Regions from separate parts of the Neobacillus sp. FW104-15D2 genome, predicted to be linked through region 1. Evidence: riboswitches for the same ligand, from Rfam matches in the RefSeq annotation. Region 1 holds a riboswitch; each other region holds the start of a gene.
The links. Region 1 has a riboswitch for S-adenosylmethionine ahead of AC3WR0_RS05870 (YezD family protein). Riboswitches for the same ligand answer to the same signal wherever they lie in the genome.

Region 1 (6,016 bases):
CTCCGTCAAGAACATATTCGTGGATACCCCTCTGAAACAAACTCGCTGAAACGGCATTAGCGAGGGTGGATTTACCAGAACCAGATAGTCCGGTAAACCACAATACTGCGCTGCCATGTCCGTTATTTACTTTACGTTCGTTTTTAGTAATGGCTGTATCATGCCATTTAATGTTAGTTGACTTTGACATTGAATTCTTCCTCCTAGACCCTTGATTCTTCTTTCATGCCTTCGATCAATACTTCGACTACTTCCTTACGGCTGAACGTGGATGGCGGAAGCTGTCCTGCACGAAGCATTTCTCTTACCTTTGTTCCAGAAAGAATCACGCGGTTTTCCTTGCTGTGCGGGCAGGTTTTATCAGAAGCCATGCCTTCACATTTAGTGCAGTAGAAGCTATGTTCAAAAAATAAAGGCTTGATGCCCAGCTCTTCTTCGGAAAAATTGCTGAAAATATGCTGAGCGTCGTATGTGCCGTAATAATTGCCAACCCCTGCATGGTCACGGCCGACGATAAAGTGTGTGCATCCGAAATTCTTACGCGCAATTGCATGGAAAATGGCTTCGCGTGGGCCTGCATATCTCATCGCTGCTGGGTATACACCTAGCTGGACGCGATCTTGCGGATAGTAATTTTCTAAAAGAACACGGTAGCTTTTCAGGCGTACGTCCGCAGAAATATCATCTGACTTGGTTTCACCAACTAGGGGATTAACAAACAAGCCGTCTACCGTTTCAAGAGCTGCTTTTTGGATATACTCATGAGCTCTGTGGATTGGATTTCTAGTCTGGAATCCAACGACTGTTTTCCATCCCTTACCTTCAAAAAGAGCACGGGTATCTTTCGGCTCAAACCAAACGTCGCCGAACACACCTTTTTCTGGCTTTTTCACAAGAGTAACGTCACCTGCAACATAAACAGGGCCTCTTTCAAAAAGACGCTTAACACCTGGATGGGCAGTTTCGTTAGTTTTATAGACTTCAATCGCTTCTTTTTCCAAATCCGGCTCATACCAGCTGGAAACCTTAATAACGCCATAAGCTTTGCCGTTATGGACAAGTTTAATTTCTTCGCCCTCCTGCAAGCCTCCAGCAATTTCAAAAGAAACGGGAAGTGTTACTGGGATGGACCAAATAGTGCCATCGGCCAGTCTCATTCTGCTTACAACAGATTCATAATCTTCTTTTCCAAGAAAACCGGTTAACGGGCTGAACAACCCGACGCCTATTAATTCAAGATCGCTTAGGGCGATATTATCAATCTCAATTTCTTTGTTTACAGATGCAAGATCATAGCTAGGGTTATAAGCATCAATTAACTTTCCCCCATGTGGTTTTGGTAAAAATGACATTTCAATCAACCTTTCTCAGCAAATTTAGTTCTTTTGTTTGATTTTTTTCCGATACGGAGGTTACAGCGCTTTTCTTAATCAGGAAGATGACTCCAAATACTGAAATCAACACGCCCGCCATTGCAACAATCGGATATATATTATGTTCAATCAAAAGCTGGATTAATGTATAAGAAATGACCATGGATAATACTGGTGACACAATCCAAACGGTCAAAAGCTTAACAACGATATCTTTTTTCAACACGCTCTTCCCATGTTTGGCAAAGCCTATGCCAATAATGGAAGAAGTAGTGATTTGAGTAAGCGGCACAGGAATGCCAAATACGGATGCTGTGGTTACGATTGTAGCCCCGATTCCGGAAATAATGCTTCCCTCTTCAAGCCTTAGTGATGTGATTTTTTTGCCGTTTGTTTCAAGGACTCTATGACCTAAGAATGCTGCTCCGAGAGCGACAAATAATCCACCCCACAGAATACCGCTATTCGTGGTCATTAACCCTGCTGCTACTAACGGACCTACGGCATTTGCCACGTTGTTCATTCCAGCTGAAAATGCCTCAAACAGTCCCATGCAAACAACTAAAACCGCAAGAATTGGACCTGCTTTGGATGATGTCACCCATTTTTTAATCCACTTTCTTTCCAAAACAAACGCCGCAGCAATCGCAATCAGGAAAGCAGCAAATGGAGTCAAAAGCCAGAACATCGCGATCCAGGCAATTTTCCCAACAAATACTGACTGATATACAATTCCAGCACCTATAACGGATCCGACTGCCACTTCGCTAGTTGATAATGGAATGCCGAAGACATTGGCTAGAAACAGAGATGTCGCAGCAGCTGTTAAAACGACCAGCGCTATGGCATTTGTAAAGGTGGAGCTTGGAACAATACCGCTGCCAATGGTTTTCACTACTTCTCCTCCGCCAAGCCATGCTCCAAGGAAGACAGCGATCGCGCAAAGAAAAAGGGCAATCTGGCGGTTTTTTATAACGCCAGCTCCATAAGAAATACCCATTGATGCAGCTGCACCGCTTGCACCTATATTAAAAGCAAAAAACAAACCAATTAGGATTGCCAATATTGTGAGCATGAATGTCCTCCTTAACGTGTGTGCAGGCCACACTCTGTCTTGCTGCTTCCTGCCCATCTTCCTTCACGGGAATCACCATTACCGCTAACGGCCTGTGTACATGGGAAGCAGCCGATGCTTGGGTAATTTTGATCATGCAGGGCGTTGTAAGGAAGGTCTTTTTCTTTGATGTACTCCCACACTTCATCCCAGGTCCAATGAATTAAAGGACAAACCTTGATATTTTGGAACTTTTCATCTTGATTTAAAAATTCTGTATTAGCTCTTGTTGGAGATTGTTCCCTTCTCAATCCTGAAATCCATGCATCTTTTGAGGTCAGAGTTTCTCGCAAAGGAATGACCTTTCTGATTTGGCAGCATAGACCTGGGTCCCTTTTCCATAAAGCAGAACCATATTGTTCTCTCTGCTCATCAAGTGTCAGCTCTGGCTTCTTTTTTTCAATGCGAAGCGATGGGAACCTCTGCTGGATTTTTTCAATAACATCATAGGTTTCAGGAAAATGAAGATCTGTATCGAGAAAAACAATATGAGCATCTGGTTTAACCTGCTGTATAAGATCTATCAAAACAATCGCTTCTGCACCAAAGCTTGAAGCATAAACAATCTTATCTTCCGGATAGTGGCTGTAGGCCCACTTTAATACATTGAGAGCTCCCTTTGCCCCGTCATCCAGTGAAAACTGGTTTGTAATTTCTTGAATATTAACGATATTTTCCATTTCTATAACCTCCGCAATTGATTCTGTCCACTAAAAAAAGGCAGTCTTACTCCCTTAATCCATAAGGGGAAGACCGCCTCTAGTTTGTCTAGTCAGCGTTTATTCTGTTGAAGACGAACCTTTTCATTTTTCTCAATTTGAATGATTTTACCGTCCTGAACAATCAAAGTGATTGATCCGAATTTTAAAGTAGCAAGCATTTGTTCAAGATGAGGAATTATTTCTTCCCACTCCTCTGGCTTCAAATGGGTTCGCCTCCTTTTTATAACAAAACCTCTCCTGGCTTGGAGAGGTGATTTTTTGAAGTTCACCTTATCTCCCAAAATGAGCAACATTTTGCTGGAATTGGCACCTTGTTTAACAGGTTGCCGGGCATCATTGGGCCAGTTCCCTCAGCCGCTCTGGATAAGTGTTATTCAGTTGATGAAATTAATCCTACCATACCAATAGGAATTCTGCAATTACTTAAATTAAAAATTTTTAAATTAATTCATTTTTACCAGTTTTTTTGGTTTGAATGGTTATAAAAAAGGCCGGAACCACAAGGGTTGACCGGCTTTTTAGAAACATAGAATTTTATAATTTTTTTGCCAATTACCCAGTGTTTAATTCCGACCTAAATGCTAGTACATTGCAGAAACGTTTCTGTCCTTAAGTCTAAAAATATAGACATGTTTTATCAAAGCGAGGATTCCGGTCTTTTTTAATAAATAGGCCCTTCTTATCTCCAATTTCTTGCTCAAACTGTTCCTCGCAAGGATCCTCAGATATTGTCTTGCTTCATATTAAGGCATGGTCCCCTACTTGATGACTCTTCCTGCATAAGTCCTCGTTTTTTCTGGGTAGTGGAAAATTAATATTCCCTGTGTTGATATTAGTAAAAAAGCAAATAACTAACGTATGATCAAAGTCTAAGGGGATGAGTATGGAAGATAAATATAAGAAACTGCCTTCATTAGCTTCCAACTCCATTTATTTGGGGATTTTATTGGCCATCGTTGGCGGTTTTTTAGATGCCTATACCTTCATTAGCCGTGATGGAGTGTTTGCCAATGCTCAAACGGGGAATTTGGTGCTCCTTGCAGTAAATGCTGCTGAGAAGGAATGGAAACAGTCGATACTTTATATCCCCCCTGTTGCTGCTTTTATTGCAGGTGTTTTTGTATCCGAAATTGTTAAGATTCCTCATATTAGAGAATTATTGTATAGCTATAGGCGTTCTATTCTTATATTAGAATGTGTTATTCTCTTCGCAGTGGGCTTTATGCCGGAAAGTGTACCTGATATCATCGTTACTGTAAGTATTTCATTTGTTTCCTCTTTACAAATTTCGACCTTTAATAAAATTGATAAATGGGCTTATAATTCTACGATGGCAACGGGTAATTTAAGGACCGCTGCCAAAGCAGCCTATTCAGCATTTATTGAAAATGATGACGAATCGAGAAAGCAATTCATAGATTTTGTAACGATTATTGGTTCTTTTTTATGCGGAGCTTTAATAGGAACCTTTTCCACCACTTATATTGGGGATCATGCCATATGGATTGCTTCAGTAACTTTGGTGATTACTCTCATCTTATATCACAGGGAAAAAGGCTATTTTAGAAAATAAAAGCCGGTATCATCCAAAGATACCGGCAATTTCTTTAATTAAAGGTTTCCACCATTTGTTTGGATTACATCCTTGTACCAGTAGAAGGATTTCTTGCGGCTGCGGTCCATTGTTCCGCTGCCATCGTCATGCTTGTCTACATATATGAAGCCGTAACGTTTTGAATACTCACCTGATGAAGCAGATACAGGTCGATACACCCCCAAGGTGTGTAACCCATCAACTCAACACCATCTTCAATAGCTTCGCCCATTTCACAGATATGTTCTCGAAGATATTCAATTCGGTAATCGTCATTGATCGTTCCGTCTTCCTCCACCTTGTCATAGGCACCCAACCCATTTTCTACAACAAAAAGAGGAACCTGATAGCGGTCATATAGTTTATTTAAAGTTATTCGCAAACCGATTGGGTCTACTTCCCAGCCCCAGTCACTTGCTTTTAGGAACGGATTTCGTACTCCGCCAATCAAGTTACCCTGGCTGTTTTCCTCATCTGTTTTTACCATTTTCTCGGTACGTGACATATAATAGCTGAACCCGATGTAATCTACTGTTCCTTCCTTTAATAGTTCAAGGTCACCTTCCTCGATTTGAAGCTCGATATTATGCTTTTTAAAATAACGCTGAATAAATTTAGGATACTCCCCGCGGACTTGTACATCACCACAGAAATTGTTGAAAAAACGCTCTTCTTCAAGGGCATACATCACATTTTCCGGATTAGAATTCCAAGAATATACCGGTGCATAAAGAAGCATACAGCCTATTTTTGCATCAGGAATGATTTTGTGGCATGCCTTAACCGCAATGGCGCTCGCCACAAATTGATGATGGAATGCTTGGAAGGTTGGCTGGTAACGATCCTCTTCTTTTTGAATAGAGAAACCAAGACCCATGATCGGCATCGCCAAACCGCTGTTAATTTCGTTAAAGGTCATCCAGTACTTAACCTTATCTTTATAACGATTGAATAGGACATTTACATATCTTTCAAAAAAGGAAACTACTTCACGGCTTCTCCAGCCGCCATATTCTTTAACAAGTGTTACTGGCATTTCATAGTGGGATATCGTTACAACCGGCTCAATGCCTTGTCTGATAAGCTCATCAAATACCCGGTCGTAAAATGCAAGACCTTCTTCATTCGCTTCCAATTCATTTCCGTTGGGGAAGATACGAGTCCAGGCAATGGACATACGGAATACTTTAAATCCCATTTCCTTAAAAAGAGC
Region 2 (6,016 bases), on a different contig from region 1:
TATCTCCGATAGCATACTTCTCAGGCGCCGATTGCTTTTCTGATACAACTTTTTTCTCCTCCTAAATTAAACCAATTGCCTGCCTTATGAAAAAAATAGGCTACCTGATGCATTATGACAACTTTTTATTGCTCTGTAAATGAATTCGCAAAAGAAGACAAAACTTCCTAAAATTAGCAACTTTCGACACAGAAAAAGATAAAAAGAATGCTTTTTCCGACATTCCTTTTATCTTTTCCGCTTCCTAATTATGTAATTTACTTACTTTTATAGGTAATAAAATAATTCATTTAAATTGCATTATTTTTTTCTATTAATACGCTAAAGGAATATTTTTGGCAAATACTTTTTGTTTACATACCTCTTGCGTAAGAAGAGCGCAAGCACCCTCAAGGTCATACTTGATGCAAGATACTCAAGGAAGCTTTACAGAGATGCATACTCGCTGGGCGCTGTAGGTAATACTTTACTTTCTTAACAATTAAAAAATCGGCTGATGAGATCATCAGCCGATTCATTTTATTATTAAGCTTCCTGTTGTTCGTAAATTGGCACCCAGCCTTCAGTTGTTACAAAAATTCGGATTGCTACAACCTTACGATCATCCTGAAGTGTAAAGTAATGGCGTACATTCTCAGGAACTGAAATCAAATCTCCTGGCTCTAAAAAGACATCAAAGAATTCTCCGTCTTTTCCTTGAATAACAAATACTCCGTGGCCGCTTACAATAAAACGAACCTCATCATCAGTATGATGGTGCTCCTGCTGAAAGTTTTTTAAGAGCTGATCAAGGTTTGGTGTAGTATCGGACAAGGAAATAACGTCCTGTGCTTTATAGCCTCTTTTTTCTGAAATATCAGTAATTTCAACTTCAAATGCGTTTAGAATTTGATCTTTTTCTTCATCAGAAAGTGCATATTTTTCCTTAAGTGCTTCTGGAAGTTTATTAATATCCCATTTTTCATAAATAACTTCCTGGCTATTTAGAAAGCTGATTACTTCCTCAGTTCCATGAATTTCTTCTACTCTGTTTTGAAATTTAATAAATGCCATTTTTTTATCTTCCTTTCTATAAATATGATTTTAAATTAATTGATAAGGCTTATGTTCAAGGAGGCGCAATTGATATTTACACAAAAACTCGGAAGCTTCCAATATCTTTTTTGCCTCAAATGCATTTCTTCCCCAAACTGTAATGCCATGGTTACGAATAAGTACAGCACCGGTATCTTCGTGTAAATGTTCTGAAAAAGCGTTGGCCAATGTAGGGATATGAGCGTAATTTTTTATAATAGGGATTCGGAGTACAGCGTCTTCCTCCCATTTATCAAAAGCTTTAATTAGCTCTTGCCCCTGAAAGGTAACCTCTCCCCGATCTCCAAAAACCTCAGAAATTACATTGTTATCAATTGTATGAACGTGAAGGCTGCAGCCGGCACTGGTCTTTCTGTAAATCTCTACGTGAAGGAGGGTTTCAGCTGAAGGCTTTAAATGCGTTTCCTCAACCGGACGGCCATGCTCATCTACCAGCAGGAAATCCTCTAGTGTTCTTTTCCGCTTATCCTTCCCGCTAGCTGTTACAAGAAACTGCAGGGGCTTATCACTCACTTTAATAGCAAGGTTTCCGCTGGTACCCATAAACCAATCCCTTTGTGACAATTCATCCTTCACATCAGCAAGTTCAGTCCATCTATCCTTTAACATTTAATGCTTTCACCTCAATCCTATTCTTTATTACTTCGATGCAATCAAGAAAAGTTTCGAATGGCTCATGGGTTAAATTCCATTCATGACACTTTTCAAGCAGAAGATCCCTGGCCAGTACAAAGTCAACCTGTTTAGCTGCTTCTAGATCTGTAACTGAATCACCGATGAGGATTTTAAAAACGTCCTGGTGACCTAGTTCCCTAATAATAGAAGGTTTACAGCATCCACAGTCATTTTGGCAGGAAGAATCACATTGATGAGGCCAGAGAATTTCTATTGTCTCTTCCTCAAAGCTTGAGCCATTGCAATAAATACCGTCAAATGGACCGAATTCTTCCAGGACAGCAAGTACAAAAAAGTCTATTCCGCCGCTAATTATATATAAAGGAATGTCCTCTTCCCTGGCAAAATCAATAAACTCTCTAAATCCCTTGCGGATTCTGGCATTTTTAATTGCAAAACTGATAATTTCATCCCTTTTGGAACTCGGTATCAGCGAAAACAAACGTCCCACACCTTCACGAACAGAAATTTGACGAGATAGGATTTGGTCCTTTATCTCTTCCCAGCCGTCCGGTGCAAATTCTTTCATTACGGCAATAATGTTATCTTTTTCGGTAATGGTTCCGTCAAAATCACAATAAATAACTGGTTTTACCATTAAGAGTTCACCTCTGCATTTCCCCAGATATCAAGTGCCTTTCGCAGTTCTGGATACTTTTGTGATCCTTCAGCTAAAGCCTTTCCTTCCAGTTTCACATCAATCGCCTGCCTGAACGCAATACCTCCACCGCGCGCGCCATCCGGGTGTCCATGAACCCCTCCGCCAGCATTGATAGCAGAGTCAATTCCAAAATCACGGAATAATAGCGGTACCAGACCAGGGTGAATACCTGCCGACGGGACAGGAAAGACCCTTTTGAACTCATCTTGTTTTCTTAGTTCTTCAGCTATTTCTAAGGTCCGGTCCCTCTCAAGAGCTACGGACCCATAAGGCGAAGGGAACAAAGATAAGTCAGCACCGGCATAACGAAGAAGTTTTCCAAGAAGCAGCGCATGAGAGATGCCATATACAGGTGATGAGGTAAATGCTCCACTTACAGCTGGGTGTGCCATCAAAGGCAAAGCAATCTCATCATCCTCTCTTAGCTCCTGAAGAACATCCAACCCGTAGGAAAAAACATTGAACAGCAGCAAATCGGCTCCCAGTTCAGCGGCCTTGCGTGCTTTCGACTTTAATTCTGATGTTCTTCCCGTCAAATTAACCGCATACAAGGTTCGGTGTCCAGTTTGTTCATAAACCTCATCCAGTGCCTTTTTTCCTTCGATAATCCTTTTTTCAAAAGGAGTTAATTCATTTTCAAAAAGAATTTCGTCATCCTTTACAAGGTCAATCCCGCCTAAAGCCTGTTCTTTCAGCTGGCGGACTAAAAATTCAATATCTTTGCCAAGAACTCCTTTGAAAATGCTCATTAACAGCGGACGGCCATAAACACCTGTCTTTTGTCTTAAGCCGTCAATTCCAAATCGAGGGCCAGGAAAATTACCTTTAAGCGCTTGGTCGAATTCGAGATCGAGCAGCTTAATTTTCCCATCAAGAGAAAGCTTTCCAAAAACAGTAGTCAGGATTGCAGGCAAATCTGCCGAGAAGTTAGCGGCAGGATAGGCAATTTTAATAATCGATTGGCTACCTTTTTCTGAGGGAGCAGCTTCAATCGATACTACTCTTCCCTTATGCTTTCTTAGCTGGCTTTTCTCAAGTTCCGGCAGGTTTGTCCATGAACCGACAGTAAGACCAAGTGCTATCTCTTCGGCCTTTTTTTCGGGATTTTTTTCATCATGTAATAAATAAACTGCAATTAACTCACTCATGTTGTAATCTTCCTTTCTCAGTATCCAGGAACAATTGGCAATGCTTTTCTGCCCCACTTTCTCCGGGCCTCGACAGGCATAGAACGAATCCCGCAGTCATCCTCGGAAAAACTGTAGCCTTTCCTTCGTGCGAAGCTGAATGTTTCCGAAGCGTTCCTTGTCCTGATTTCTGGAGGGGTTTGGCTTATGAGACTCTTCGAATCATCACCAGTCGCTCGTGATCCTCACAAAATATTCAAAGAAGCATATTCCCGGGAAACTGCCTGGGCGCTGAAGCTAAATTCCAATAATTTTGTTTGGGTTTATCCACAAGTAAAATTCCTTAACAATAAAAAAACCTCTTCAGAAAGAAGAGGTTAGCATACCAAACTAACATCTTCTTATCTTTCAGCTATTTGCTGCAAGAATTAGCACCGTGCTAAACCAGCGTTTAGTCGGTTGCCGGGCTTCATCGGGCTCGTCCCTCCACCTGCTCTTGATAAGAAAAAAATTAATTAATTTATTAAGATTTTCATAATGTTAAAATTAAATTCAATTAGGATTATCGCAAGAATTTTTTGGGTTGTCAACTATTTTTTGAAAATTCCTAATGCACCTATTCTTTCAACAGCTTCCTTTAGCCTTTCTTCAGAGCTTAATAGTCCAACGCGGACAAAACCTTCCCCGTATTCTCCAAAGCCAACTCCGGGTGCCACCATAATATGGGCCTTTTCAAGAAGGATATTAGCGAATTCTTCTGAAGTCAGTCCTTTCGGAACCTTCAGCCAAGCAAAGAAAGAACCTTTTGGTCCGCTAACTTCCCATCCTAAATCCTGAAGTCCGCCAATCAGTGCATTCCTGCGTTTTTCGTACAATGCATTCAATTCGCGAACACAATCCTGCGGACCGTTTAAAGCTTCAGCAGCGGCTTCCTGAACGGCCCCGAACAAACTTACATATAAATGGTCCTGCAATAGCTCAATAGCAGAAATGACATTTTTATTTCCGACCGCGAATCCTACCCGCCATCCGGCCATATTATAGGTTTTAGATAAAGTGTAAATTTCTATGCCTACGTCCTTAGCCCCTTCAGTCTGCAGGAAACTAAGCGGCTTTTCTCCATCAAAGCCAATCGCACCATATGCAAAGTCATGTACTACGCAAATATCATTCTCGTTAGCAAGCTGTACTGTCTTTTCAAAAAAATCTGCCGTTGCGGTGGCACCTGTCGGGTTATTAGGATAATTAAGAAACATCAATTTTGCATTTGAAATTACCTCTGTTGACAATTCATTATAATCCGGCAGAAAGGAGTTTTCCTCCCTTAAAGGCATGATCTCCATGTTCGCCTGTGCCAATGCCACACCAGACCAGTAATCAGGATACCCTGGATCAGGAACCAGCAGGGTGTCTCCGGGATTTAAAAGACATTGCGGGATTTCCACCAACCCAGCTTTTCCTCCAAACAGGATAGCCACTTCTTTTTCAGGATCTATTTTTACCCCATATTCTCTTAAATAATATTGGGCAGCAGCTTCCTTTAGGTATTTAAAGCCCTGAAAAGGTGAATATTTATGATTTATCGGATTGGCAACTGCCTCTTGGAGTTTTTTCACAATGTGTGCCGGTGTAGGCTGGTCAGGATTTCCCTGTCCAAGGTTTATAACATCATGCCCATTTTCTATATATTCTCCAACCCTTTTTACCAATGAAGCAAAAAACTGTTTTGGGAGACTGTTCAGCAAATCTGATTGTGCAAATTTTTTCATTTCGACACCTGCTTTAGTTTTCATTTTTTTATTGGAAAATCTAGTGACAAATGATATAACGATAGTGGCAGCTTGTAAAGTGAAAATTTTTAAAAAACAAACAATGCTGTAAACAAACGAAGCAGCAAAACTTGTATCAATAATATTTTAACATTCAAAAGGAGTGAGGAGCAGTGAATCTAAAAATAGCATGCCTGCAGATGGACATTGTTTTTGGAGATCCTGAAGCTAATTATTTAAAAGCCAGGGATTTGATTGCGAAAGCAATGAGGGAAAACCCCGACATTCTGGTCCTCCCTGAGCTATGGACAACCGGCTACGACTTAACAAGGCTTGACGAGATCGCTGATCAGGATTGCAGTAAAACAATCCGCTTTTTGAAGGAAATTGCAGACAAATATAAGGTGCACCTTGTTGGCGGCTCTGCTGCCGGCCAAACTCACAATGAAGTAAAAAACACTCTCCTCATCATTGATAACAAAGGGGAACTGAAGAAACAGTACAGTAAGCTTCACCTATTTAAACTGATGGATGAGCATCATTACCTTGTTCCCGGTGAAGAGGATGGCATGTTTGAACTTGAAAACCGTAAGTTAGCTGGAGTTATATGCTATGATATCCGGTTCCCTGAATGGATCAGAACACATACTTCCCAAGGAGCTGAAGCACTTTTTGTGGTAGCCGAGTGG
Region 3 (6,016 bases), on a different contig from region 1:
CTATTGGTTATTAAGATGAAAAGAAAATCAGGTGTTTTTCTAAAATCCGCTTTATTATTCTTATTTATTATTCTGGTTCTTGTCCCATCCTTTATTTGGGATAACTTCCAGCCAGCCCATGCTGCAAAGGCAATGAACACTATTAAAAGTATTTTTAGTTATCAAGAAGATAAAACGCAGAAAGTTTTTCAGAATAACACGGACATACCGGTCATTAAGATAAAGGAAAATATTATCCTTGATGCACCCTTTATTTCTCAATTGCCTGAACTGCCCCGCGGGTGTGAGGTGACAAGCCTGGCTATGATGCTAAACGATGCGGGAGTACAAGTAACCAAACTAACTCTTGCTAAAGAAATTAAAAAGGATTCAACAGCTTATAGTATCTCTTCCGGCAAAGTTTTTTTTGGAAACCCTAATGATGGATTTGTTGGAAATATGTTTGATTTAAGAAAACCTGGTCTCGGTGTATATCACAAGCCGATAAGCGAGCTCGCAGAAAAATATCTACCTGGCAGGGTACAAGATTTATCAGGAGCAGATTTTGACGAATTAAAAATTCATCTGTCTGATAATCGCCCTGTTTGGGTAGTAGTTAATACTTCTTATCAGAAGCTTAACGAAAGTCTGTTTCAAACATGGAATACCCCTACTGGTCCTGTAAAAATAACATATAAAGAGCATGCAGTTCTTTTAACTGGGTACGACCGTGAATACGTCTATTTTAATGACCCGCTGACAGGTGTTAAAAATAAAAAAGCACCCATTTCGGATTTCGAAGAATCCTGGGTGCAAATGGGGAGGCAGGCTATAACCTACCTTCCAATTAGTAAATATTAATGCTGATAAGATTTTTCAGCTGAGAAATCATTTTCAAAAGAATAAACCTTTTCTACATAAACCTGATGCCAAACCATGAACATCAGTACTGTCCAGATTTTACGGCTGTTATCAGCTTTACCCTGGCAATGGTCTTCCAGCAGTCTTAAGACATAAGCTTTATTGAACAAATGATCCGTGTTGCTTTCGCGGATTATTTTTTTTGCCCATTCGTTCATTTCATTTTTCAGCCAATGGCGGATTGGAACAGGGAAACCGAGCTTTTTGCGGCTAAGCACGTGGTCTGGAACGATTCCTTCTGCTGCTTTACGTAATATATATTTTGTAGTGCCATTTGCCGTTTTAAGGCTGGTTGGAATTTTGGAGGCTGTTTCAAAAATGACCTTATCCAAAAATGGAACACGAAGCTCAAGTGAATGAGCCATAGTCATTTTATCAGCCTTTAACAGAATATCCCCGCGCATCCATGTATGGATATCAATATACTGCATCCGATCAACCGGATCATATCCACGGCTTTCCTGATATAGTGGTTTGGTGATATCTGTATAATCAAGACCACTGCGATAAACACTCAATAACTCGCGTTTTTCTTCTTCTGTAAACATTTTAGCGTTTCCGATATATCTTTCCTCCATCGGAGTTACGCCGCGTTCAATAAAGCTTTTGCCTTTAGTGCCTTCAGGCATCATTCGGGCAATTCCTTTAAGAAGTCCTTTTCCAACACGTGGAATTTTATTAAATACCTCAAGAGATTGCGGTTCACGGTAAATATTATAGCCGCCAAACAACTCATCTGCGCCCTCACCAGACAAAACAACCGTAACATGTTTGCGAGCTTCCCGTGCAACAAAATAAAGTGGCACACATGCAGGGTCTGCAAGTGGATCGTCCATATGCCACATGATTTTAGGAATTTCATTCATATATTCCTGCGGAGTAATAACATAACTGATGTTTTCAACACCAAGTTTATCCGCTGTTTCTTTCGCTACATCAATTTCACTGAAACCATTGTGTTCAAAACCAACAGAGAAGGTTTTGATAGATGGATGGAATTCTTTAGCGATTGAAGCAATGATAGATGAGTCAATACCTCCGGAAAGGAAAGAACCAACAGGAACATCGCTTCGCATATGCATTTTTACAGAATCGAATAAAACATCTTTGATTTCTTTTATAAAATCAGGCTCTGATTTTTGCACTGGGCTAAACTGAGCTTTCCAATAGCGTTTGATGTCCATTGGCGAGCCAATTTTCTTAGTAAAATAATGCCCCGGCTCCAATTTGTGAATGCCTGCAGACATTGTTTCAGGCTCTGGTACAAATTGATACGTTAAGTAATGCTGAAGAGAGTCATAATTCAAAACATCGTTTTCAAGAGCAAGCAAAATGCTCTTTTTCTCTGAAGCGAAAAATGAACGTTCGCCATCTTCAAAGTAAAAGAATGGTTTTATACCAAACGGATCTCTTGCGCCATATAAGCTTTGTTCTTGTTTATCCCAGATGACAAACGAGAACATCCCGCGTAGTTTTTCAACCGCTTTTTCTTTCAAATGGCTATACAGGGCAATAATAACTTCTGTATCAGAATTGGTGGCAAAGGTTAGTCCTTCCTTGAGAAGTTCTTCACGAAGTTCTACATAGTTGTAAACCTCACCATTAAAAATAATCCAATAGCGTTCGTTTTCATATGTTAGCGGCTGATGTCCGCTTTCGATGTCGATAATACTTAAACGCCTAAAGCCGAACTGGATATGTTCATCATAGTAAAATCCATCATCATCCGGTCCCCGGTGCGTAATTATATCATTCATATTTTTAAATTGCTGTTTCTGTTCGTCACGATAAACTTGGGCTTTGTCGTGTACACAACCAATGAAGCCACACATTATGTACGTCACCTACTCCATTTCTAAACTAATTCAATTTCTATGCTTCTAGAAATTGCACTATCTAATACTACCATTAATAAAAGAAAAATTGCACTCTGAACATAAAAGGAAAAATTTTCTTCACCGTGATAATACTTTTTCACATTATAAAGAAACATTAAATCCCTTTCTACTATATGTCAGTTTAGAAAAACTTGGCATTCGGGAAGTCTTTTTTGGGGAAACCCTATTTTTCTTAACGTACTCAAAACCGCACCTCTCAAAAGCAAAGCTTTTTACCTGGGCGACGCAAGCTGACGAAGCATTCTTGTCCATGCTTCAGAATTTATGAATATAAGTTCTGATGATTAGTTAAATAAAAACGGGAGTTACATTTTAATGTAACTCCCTGTTTTTTCAATAGCTTAAATTATCTTCCCTCAGATTGCTGTTTTAAAGCATCTGCCTTGTCAGTGCGCTCCCATGGAAGATCAACGTCGCTGCGTCCAAAATGCCCATAAGCAGCTGTCTGCTTATAGATTGGGCGGCGTAGGTCTAGCATGTTGATAATTCCTGCTGGACGAAGGTCAAAGTTTTTCTCAACCAGTTCAACTAATACCTCTTCACTTACAGTACCGGTTCCGAAGGTATCAACTGAGATGGAAACAGGTCTTGCAACACCAATAGCATATGCAAGCTGCACTTCTACCTTGTCAGCAAGACCAGCTGCTACGATGTTTTTCGCAACATAACGGGCTGCATAAGCTGCTGAACGGTCAACTTTTGTAGGATCCTTACCAGAAAATGCACCGCCTCCATGACGAGCATAACCACCGTAAGTATCAACGATAATCTTACGGCCTGTAAGACCTGCATCACCCTGTGGTCCGCCGATTACGAAACGGCCAGTTGGGTTAATAAAGTATTTTGTGTTTTCGTCAATCAGTTCACTCGGAACAACAGGATTAATAACATGTTCCTTTAGATTGCGCTGGATTTGTTCAAGCGCGATTTCAGGGTGGTGCTGCGTAGAAATAACGATTGTGTCAATTCTGACAGGCTTATCGTTTTCATCATACTCTACAGTCACCTGTGTTTTGCCATCAGGACGAAGGTAAGGAAGGATTTCTTCTTTACGCACTTCTGTCAGGCGTCGTGCCAATTTGTGTGCCAATGAAATTGGCAGCGGCATTAATTCTTTTGTTTCGTTACATGCAAAACCGAACATTAAGCCCTGGTCACCAGCGCCGATTGCTTCGATTTCTTCGTCGGACATTTTGCCTTCACGAGCTTCCAGCGCCTGGTCAACACCCATTGCGATGTCGGCAGACTGCTCATCAATGGAAGTTAACACTGCACATGTTTCGGAGTCAAAGCCGTATTTGGCACGATTATAACCTATGTTCTTAATGGTTTCGCGCACAATTTTAGGAATGTCTACATAAGTGGAAGTAGTAATTTCTCCTGCCACAAGCACAAGACCTGTAGTTACGGAAGTTTCCGCAGCTACCCTTGCGTTTGCATCCTTTGCTAAAATAGCATCTAAAATAGAATCAGAAATTTGGTCACAGATTTTATCTGGATGACCTTCAGTTACTGATTCAGAAGTGAACAAACGACGTTTTGCTGACAACTGAATTCCTCCTATAAATGGGATATATCGAGGTTTATTAAGGTTACAGGAATACTTCTTGAACCTCTGACAGTGATACGGTACTCATTCCCTTAGTAGTATGAAATAAACAAAGGATTTTTATGAGAATCTGTTTTGATAAAAGGCAAAATAAAAAACCTTCCTAGTTTGAGGAAAGGTTTAAAAGCAGAATGTTCCGCGCCTTTCACTCTTATCGTTCAAGGTCAAAGCCTTGCGTCAGATTAGCACCTTCGCTATGTAAAAAAGCCAAATGAAGGCTTTCATCTTGTATAGCAGGTTGCTGGGTTTCATAGGGCCTGTCCCTCCACCAGCTCGGGATAAGAGAGTATCCGTTCAATGAACAATCATAACGTTGATGTCGCAGAGTGTCAATATTTTTCTCTTGATTTTTCTAAGCCTAAAAATCAGATTGAACAGCTGCCATCCTTACACTTTTTCCCAAAGAATTTATAGCGATTTTTGGCCGTCCACCGATAAGCCGGGGCACCTACTTTATCCATAAAGGGGACGTAAAGAATGATACCAGGTAAAAAAGTAAGCGGAAAATGGATAAGTAATTTTCTGAATGCATAAAACCCCTTTAAAACCCTTCCTGATGGCAGCAGTAAATGCATTTCCTTTCTGAGGTCAGCACCTTTGAATTGTTTTTCTCCGCCTTGCTTTTCATATTCCTGCAGGGATGTCCATTGTACTTTATTGAGCCAGTCAAGCTTTTCGAACCATTTTTTAGTTTCCTGGCATAAGGAACATTTTGCATCATATAAAGGAATCATTTTCATAAAAAAGGCCCCTCCTTTTTTTGCAGTCCAACTTGTGAATATTTTAACAAACTTTTCGTTTATTTGGATATTTCTTTGCCGGGAAAGAATATAGTAAAATAATCATAATTCATATAAATTTGCTTAATGTTTTGATATTAGTATAGATTAATTGAGTAAATGTGTTATACTATTTGGGAGATATTTAAAAATTATAAAAATAGGACCAAGATGTATTTACCCTTTTAAAATTCATTTAGTCCATAAAACCGGTAAAGGAAGGTATTCATTGTATGAATTCTGTTCACATTCCCTATCAATTAGCTCAATTGCTGGCCGAAAATCATATTCAAATCCAGTTATCTGTACCACAACTTGTTGAAAAAGTATTAAACAGAAATGAAGGACTGCTGACTTCCACAGGCGCTGTCTGTGTTTCTACCGGTAAGTACACCGGACGTTCTCCGAAAGATAAATATATTGTAGAGGAAGCCTCAGTAAAAGATAAAATTGACTGGGAATCGAACCAGGCTATTTCGGAGGAAACCTTTTCTAAATTATATAATAAAGTTCTTACTTTTTTAAAAGAAAAGGATGAGGTATTCGTATTCAAAGGCTTTGCTGGTGCAGATAAGAAATCTCAGCTCCCTATTCAGGTTATAAATGAGTATGCTTGGCATAATCTGTTTGTTCATCAGTTATTTATCCGTCCAAATGAAGAGGATTTGCTTGAACACCACCCAGAGTTTACTGTTATTTCAGCCCCTAACTTCAAGGCTGACCCTGCCGTAGACGGCACGAGCTCTGAAACCTTCATTATTATTTCTTTTGAAAAGAAAACGGTTTTGATTGGCGGAACAGAATATGCGGGCGAAATGAAAAAGTCCATA
Region 4 (6,016 bases), on a different contig from region 1:
TTATTTTGCCGACCGTTTTTCTGCTCCTACATCTGCAATAGGCTTAATCATTTCTCTTGGCCAGGCGGCAACTGCTCTTGCTATGATCATAGGCCCTCAGGTTGTAAAAAGAGTAGGGGAGGTAAGAGCGGTTGTATTTCTTCAGCTTTCGTCTCTTCCTTTTCTCCTGCTAACCGCTTTTGCTCACCATTTATGGATTGCTGCTCTTGGCTTCCTATTTCGACAGGCACTAATGAATGCAGCGAATCCTATCCAATCCTCTCTGATGATGGAAAAGGTCGATGATTCGGTTAAGGGGCTTGGAAATTCGATCAATCAGATGGTTTTTAACCTTGGCTGGGCGCTGATGGGACCTGTTTCGATGGGAGTGGTTTCTGAATATGGGTCATACTGGGGATATGCTTATGTCTTCTGCATAACAGCAGTTCTTTATCTTATTGGGTCAACCTATTTCTTACTAGTTTTTAGGGGAATGATCCATCCGGGAAAAAAGACAGTTTCCGTCAAAGCAGTGTAAAGTAGAGAAAATCATGTCATATTTCTCGGGAAATGTTTGACAATGCCGAATGACTGTACGGCATTGTCTTTTTATATCCAAAAATAAAATAACTGTCGAAGAAATATTAAAGGAAAATGGAAAGCATCTGATGAATTAATTTTGCAGGGGTGACCAAAATGATCGAAGCGCTGCAAAAATTTATTGAGGAACTTGAGGGGAAAAAATATTTAGCAGATTTATATTGGAATAGAAGTTCCGCTCCCGTCCATTTTCAAGTAGAAAATATTAATAAAAGTTTTTCGCTTACGTCCTTAGGAGACAAGATAGTGATAAACAATCCTAAGACTGATATTTCTGAAGGAACTGTAATATATGGAAGTGAGGAATCCCTGCAGGAACTATTTACGGGCAAAGCAACTTTTAGAGATTTAATAAAAAAAGGAAAACTAAAAGTTAATGCTTCCTTTAGAAGCATGTTAAGGCTTGAATCTATCTTTTTCCTAGCAGTATCCCAAAAGGAAAAATAAAGATTGACGAGTTTTTTTAAATATTATAATATTTATTTAACTATTCAATAAATACTGACAACTACATAAATACTCTTATCAAGAGCGGCGGAGGGACTGGCCCTGCGATGCCCGGCAACCGGTTATTTAACACGGTGCTAAATCCAGCAGAGCATTTTTATGCTTTGGAAGATAAGAAGAGTGCCCTCTCTTCTTATGAAGCGGGGGTTTTGTTTTTTATGTGATGTCAACGGGAGGAGAATGGAAGATGGGTAATGAAAAAAAGGCTTATCGGTTTGAAACATTAAGTGTTCACGGAGGACTATCACCAGATCCTGTGAATGGGGCACGCGCAGTGCCAATTTACCAAAATAATGCTTACCAGTTTAAAAGTACTGATCATGCAGCAGATTTATTTGCTTTAAAGGTGCCTGGATATATTTATACCCGCATTCATAATCCGACTGTAACTGTTTTTGAAGAACGGATTGCCTTATTGGAAGGCGGAGTAGGAGGACTGGCGGTTGCAAGTGGAATGGCCGCTATTACACTGGCTATTTTAAATATTGCGCAAGCAGGAGATGAGATTGTTTCAGCTTCTACCTTATATGGCGGAACTTATAACTTATTTGCATCAACTTTGCCAAAGTACGGCATTAACGTCAAGTTTGTAAATCCTGAGGATCCGGAGAATTTCCGGGAAGCTATAACCAATAAAACAAAGGCGGTTTTTGCAGAAACTATCGGCAACCCTAGTCTTCGCGTTCTTGATATTGAAAAAGTGGCGAGCATTGCCCACGAAGCAGGAGTTCCTCTTATTGTAGATAATACTTTTGCCACTCCTTATCTTTGCAGACCAATTGAATATGGAGCCGATATTGTGGTTCATTCAGCTACTAAATGGCTGCTGGGGAATGGAACTACACTGGGCGGGGTTATTGTTGATGGAGGGAAATTCGACTGGAACTCACCAAAATTCCCTGGATTTACTGAACCTGATCCAAGCTACCATGACATTGTTTATGCTGAAGCTCTTGGGGCAGCAGCCTATATTGTGAAGGCGAGAGTGCAGCTCTTAAGGGACCTTGGACCGGCACTAAGTCCGCAAAATGCCTTTCAGTTTACTCTTGGACTGGAGACACTCCATGTACGTATGAAAGAGCATGTGGCAAACACACAAAAGGTAGTTGCCTACCTTGAAAACCATCCTGCGGTGGAGTGGGTATCCTACCCAGGACATTCCAAACATCCTGATAAAGAGCTTGCTGAAAAATATTTGCCAAAGGGAGCAGGTTCTGTAGTCGTCTTTGGAACAAAAGGAGGTCGAGAGGCAGGTGCTAAGCTCATTAACTCAATTACTCTTTGGGCTCATGTTGCCAATGTTGGAGATGCTAAGAGCTTGATCATCCATCCGGCCAGTACTACCCATCAGCAGCTTGATGCAGAGGGATTAAAAGCTTCAGGAGTTTCTGAGGATCTCATTCGATTATCAATAGGGATTGAAAATGCTGACGACTTAATTGAGGACCTTGAGACAGCTATTGAGGCAGCTACTGGTCTTATATCACGGGCTGTAAGATCCTAAAGGCATGAAATTAATGGAAGGTAGAATTTTGTCGTTTTTTCGTTGACACCCCTTCTTTTCCATGTTACGATAGCAAACGTAATTCTTTTAGCCTAATACTTAACTGAATAGATTCGATTTACTCTTATCAAGAGAGGTGGAGGGAATGTGCCCTATGAAGCCCGGCAACCGTCAATGTTTTTATTGAAATGGTGCCAATTCACACAAAGCTTTGCTTTGGGAGATGGGAGAAAGGACTTGTTTATCATGCCTTTCTGCCTGTGCAGAAAGGCATTTTTGCATTTTTCTGCTGCTTAAGCCGAATCCTATACTTAATGAATTATTATTTTTAGTGTCATAAAACATGGAAGAGAAGTAGGTGAATCAATTGATTTCGATAAAAAACGTACGAAAGATTTATTCCTCTAAACAGGGGAATGTTAACGCAGTAGATAATGTCAATGTGGAAATAAACGAAGGTGAGATTTTTGGCGTTATTGGATATAGCGGTGCAGGAAAAAGTACTTTAATCCGCATGCTGAACGGATTAGAGCTTCCAACGGAAGGTTCCGTAACTGTTGCCGGCCGGATAGTTTCAAAGATCAGAGGCAGCGAACTGCGCAAAGCCCGACAGGAAATTAGCATGATTTTTCAGCACTTCAACCTTCTTTGGTCCAGAACAGTACGTGAAAATATTTCATTCCCGCTGGAAATTGCAGGTGTCGCAGGGCAGGAACGTGCTAAAAGGGTTGATGAACTCATAAAGCTTGTAGGCCTTGAAGGCCGTGAGGATAGCTATCCATCACAGCTTAGTGGTGGCCAAAAACAAAGGGTTGGTATTGCCAGAGCACTTGCGAATAACCCTAAGGTTCTTCTTTGTGACGAAGCAACCTCTGCACTTGACCCGCAAACAACTGATTCTATACTTGAATTGCTTGTGGATATTAATAAAAGACTCGGGTTAACAATTGTTCTTATTACCCATGAAATGCATGTTATTCGTAAGATTTGCCATAGAGTTGCAGTAATGGAGAGCGGCCGTATTGTTGAAATGGGCTCAGTTCTTGAAGTGTTTAAGAACCCACAGCAGCCTATTACGAAACGCTTTGTTCAACAGGTCACAGAACCTGAGGAAACTAAAGAAACGGTTGAACACTTACTGGAACAATACCATTCAGGTGAAATTGTTCAATTAACATTTGTTGGGGAATCAGCTGAAAAGCCTGTTATTACAAGTCTAATCCGCCACTTTGATGTTACTGTTAATATACTTCAAGGCAAAATTTCACAAACACAAAGTGGGTCATATGGTACACTCTTTATTCATCTTGATGGGTCAAAGGATGAAATAGCAAAAGCCATTGAATTCATCGGGACACAGCAGGTGGGAGTGGAGGTGATCAGAAATGGATAAGCCGTATTTTCAGGATATAGATTGGCCGGGCATGTGGGCCGCAACGACAGAAACTTTGTACATGACAGCTATTTCAGTAGTAGCGACATTTATTCTCGGAATGCTTCTCGGGTTATTATTATTTCTGACAGGGAAAGATAATCTTTGGGAGAACAAGGCTGTTAACACTATAATTAGTGCTTTTGTGAATATTTTCAGGTCCATTCCTTTCATTATATTAATAGTCCTTTTAATACCATTTACCACGATTCTAGTTGGAAGCATGATTGGGGAAAATGCTGCATTGCCGGCTTTGATCGTAGGTGCAGCACCATTCTATGCAAGGATGGTAGAGATCGGCTTAAGAGAAATCGATAAAGGTGTAATTGAAGCAGCTAAATCAATGGGTGCATCAACATCAACTATTATTTTTAAAGTATTACTTCCGGAATCCATGCCTGCACTCGTATCCGGTATCACAGTTACGGCGATTGCCCTTGTTGGATACACAGCAATGGCTGGCGTTATTGGTGCAGGTGGCCTGGGGAATCTTGCTTTCCTAGAAGGATATCAGCGTAACCAAAATGATGTTACACTGATTGCGACAATCATTATCTTAATAATTGTATTTATTATTCAGTTTTTAGGTGACATCATCACTTCAAAAATAGATAAAAGATAAAGGAGACAGAAAAAATGAAAAAATGGTTAAATGTTCTTTTAGCATTATCCTTGGCACTTGTTCTTGCCGCATGCGGAACTTCAGGGGATAAAAAAGAAGGCAGTAAAGATGGCAATAAAAAATTAGTAGTTGGAGCTTCAAACGTGCCCCATGCAGTAATTCTTGAAAAAGCTAAACCAATCCTTGCTAAAAAAGGAATCGATTTAGAAATCAAAAAGTTCCAGGACTATGTACTTCCAAACAAAGCATTACAATCAAAAGAACTTGACGCGAACTACTTCCAGCACATTCCTTATTTAAAAGCTCAAATCAAAGAAAACAATTATGATTTTGTTTCTGCAGGCGGAATTCATATCGAGCCAATCGGTGTTTATTCTAAAAAGTATAAGAAGCTTGATGATCTGCCAAAAGGTGCCCATTTAATCATGAGCAACTCTGTAGCTGACCATGGCCGTTTGCTTTCATTACTTGAAGCACAAGGATTAATTAAGCTTAAAGAAGGCATTGATAAAACTACTGCAACTGTTAAAGATGTGGTTGAAAACCCTAAAGATCTTAAATTTGATACAAAGTATGAAGCTTCACTTCTTCCTAAAATTTACAACAACGGCGAGGGAGACGCGGTTCTTATCAACTCTAACTACGCTATTGATGCAGGATTAAATCCTTTAAAAGATTCCATTGCTATTGAAGACAAAAACTCTCCTTATGTGAATATCATTGCAGTTCGCAAAGGTGATGAAAACAAAAAAGAAATTAAAGAACTTGTTAACGTTCTTCACTCAAAAGAAATTCAGGACTTCATCCTTAAAGAATACAAAGGGGCAGTTGTTCCTGTATCAGAATAATAAAGTTGAAAAGCAGGCATCCCATGCCTGCTTTTTTATTAAGAAATTATAAAGTTTAAATTGTCTAGTTCCAGCGCCCAGCGAGTTTTCATCTCTGTAAAGCTTCCTTGAGTATTTTGCATCAAGTATGACCTTTAGGTTGATACTTGGTGCAGCTAGTTTCCATCCCGCCCTCCCTGCGATAAGTCAGAGGAATTTTCTGCACTATAGCATAATCGGAGCTGCAAATGTTCAGCTCGTTGCAAAGTGCTGGCAGTACTTTTGGAAAGGCAATATTCAAGATGGCTCCTCTTATCAGCTGCTTCGCAGAACGAGCGCTTTTCGCTTTTCAGGGAATAGTACTATCTAAAATTTTGCATACTAATTTTGATAAACTTAAAGTAGGAGTGTGTGAAATGGAACATTTTGAGCCTAGAAACTCAACAGAAGAAGCATTATATGAATACAAAGCAGGACTTGGAACCTTTACACAAAAAATGCCTGAGCTGGCAAGACACTATAATGCTTTTACAGAAGAATGCTTT

Region 2: linked by a shared signal. The riboswitch ahead of mtnW (2,3-diketo-5-methylthiopentyl-1-phosphate enolase) and the one ahead of AC3WR0_RS05870 (YezD family protein) in region 1 are both predicted to bind S-adenosylmethionine.
Region 3: linked by a shared signal. The riboswitch ahead of metK (methionine adenosyltransferase) and the one ahead of AC3WR0_RS05870 (YezD family protein) in region 1 are both predicted to bind S-adenosylmethionine.
Region 4: linked by a shared signal. The riboswitch ahead of AC3WR0_RS04260 (methionine ABC transporter ATP-binding protein) and the one ahead of AC3WR0_RS05870 (YezD family protein) in region 1 are both predicted to bind S-adenosylmethionine.

Annotation. Positions count from the first base shown of each region.
Region 1 is NZ_JBYTCJ010000005.1:45,297-51,312, reverse strand. It holds gene cysC (adenylyl-sulfate kinase) at 1-190, opposite strand, end outside; gene sat (sulfate adenylyltransferase) at 204-1,352, opposite strand; gene cysP (sulfate permease) at 1,354-2,448, opposite strand; gene AC3WR0_RS05875 (phosphoadenylyl-sulfate reductase) at 2,460-3,167, opposite strand; gene AC3WR0_RS05870 (YezD family protein) at 3,260-3,367, opposite strand; SAM riboswitch class I at 3,477-3,579, opposite strand; gene AC3WR0_RS05865 (YoaK family protein) at 4,093-4,782, shown strand; partial or broken gene AC3WR0_RS05860 (glycoside hydrolase family 1 protein) at 4,821-6,016, opposite strand, start outside.
Region 2 is NZ_JBYTCJ010000021.1:85,957-91,972, reverse strand. It holds gene AC3WR0_RS16840 (Spo0E family sporulation regulatory protein-aspartic acid phosphatase) at 1-48, opposite strand, end outside; gene AC3WR0_RS16835 (1,2-dihydroxy-3-keto-5-methylthiopentene dioxygenase) at 526-1,053, opposite strand; gene AC3WR0_RS16830 (methylthioribulose 1-phosphate dehydratase) at 1,084-1,704, opposite strand; gene AC3WR0_RS16825 (2-hydroxy-3-keto-5-methylthiopentenyl-1-phosphate phosphatase) at 1,691-2,368, opposite strand; gene mtnW (2,3-diketo-5-methylthiopentyl-1-phosphate enolase) at 2,368-3,579, opposite strand; SAM riboswitch class I at 3,957-4,064, opposite strand; gene AC3WR0_RS16815 (pyridoxal phosphate-dependent aminotransferase) at 4,149-5,327, opposite strand; gene AC3WR0_RS16810 (carbon-nitrogen family hydrolase) at 5,501-6,016, shown strand, end outside.
Region 3 is NZ_JBYTCJ010000002.1:310,592-316,607, forward strand. It holds gene AC3WR0_RS03215 (C39 family peptidase) at 1-840, shown strand, start outside; gene asnB (asparagine synthase (glutamine-hydrolyzing)) at 837-2,732, opposite strand; gene metK (methionine adenosyltransferase) at 3,145-4,347, opposite strand; SAM riboswitch class I at 4,556-4,692, opposite strand; gene AC3WR0_RS03230 (thiol-disulfide oxidoreductase DCC family protein) at 4,773-5,147, opposite strand; gene pckA (phosphoenolpyruvate carboxykinase (ATP)) at 5,420-6,016, shown strand, end outside.
Region 4 is NZ_JBYTCJ010000003.1:168,764-174,779, reverse strand. It holds gene AC3WR0_RS04275 (MFS transporter) at 1-517, shown strand, start outside; gene AC3WR0_RS04270 (SCP2 sterol-binding domain-containing protein) at 676-1,026, shown strand; SAM riboswitch class I at 1,099-1,204, shown strand; gene AC3WR0_RS04265 (O-acetylhomoserine aminocarboxypropyltransferase/cysteine synthase family protein) at 1,274-2,590, shown strand; SAM riboswitch class I at 2,712-2,820, shown strand; gene AC3WR0_RS04260 (methionine ABC transporter ATP-binding protein) at 2,958-3,983, shown strand; gene AC3WR0_RS04255 (methionine ABC transporter permease) at 3,976-4,644, shown strand; gene metQ (methionine ABC transporter substrate-binding lipoprotein MetQ) at 4,659-5,492, shown strand; gene AC3WR0_RS04245 (carboxymuconolactone decarboxylase family protein) at 5,888-6,016, shown strand, end outside.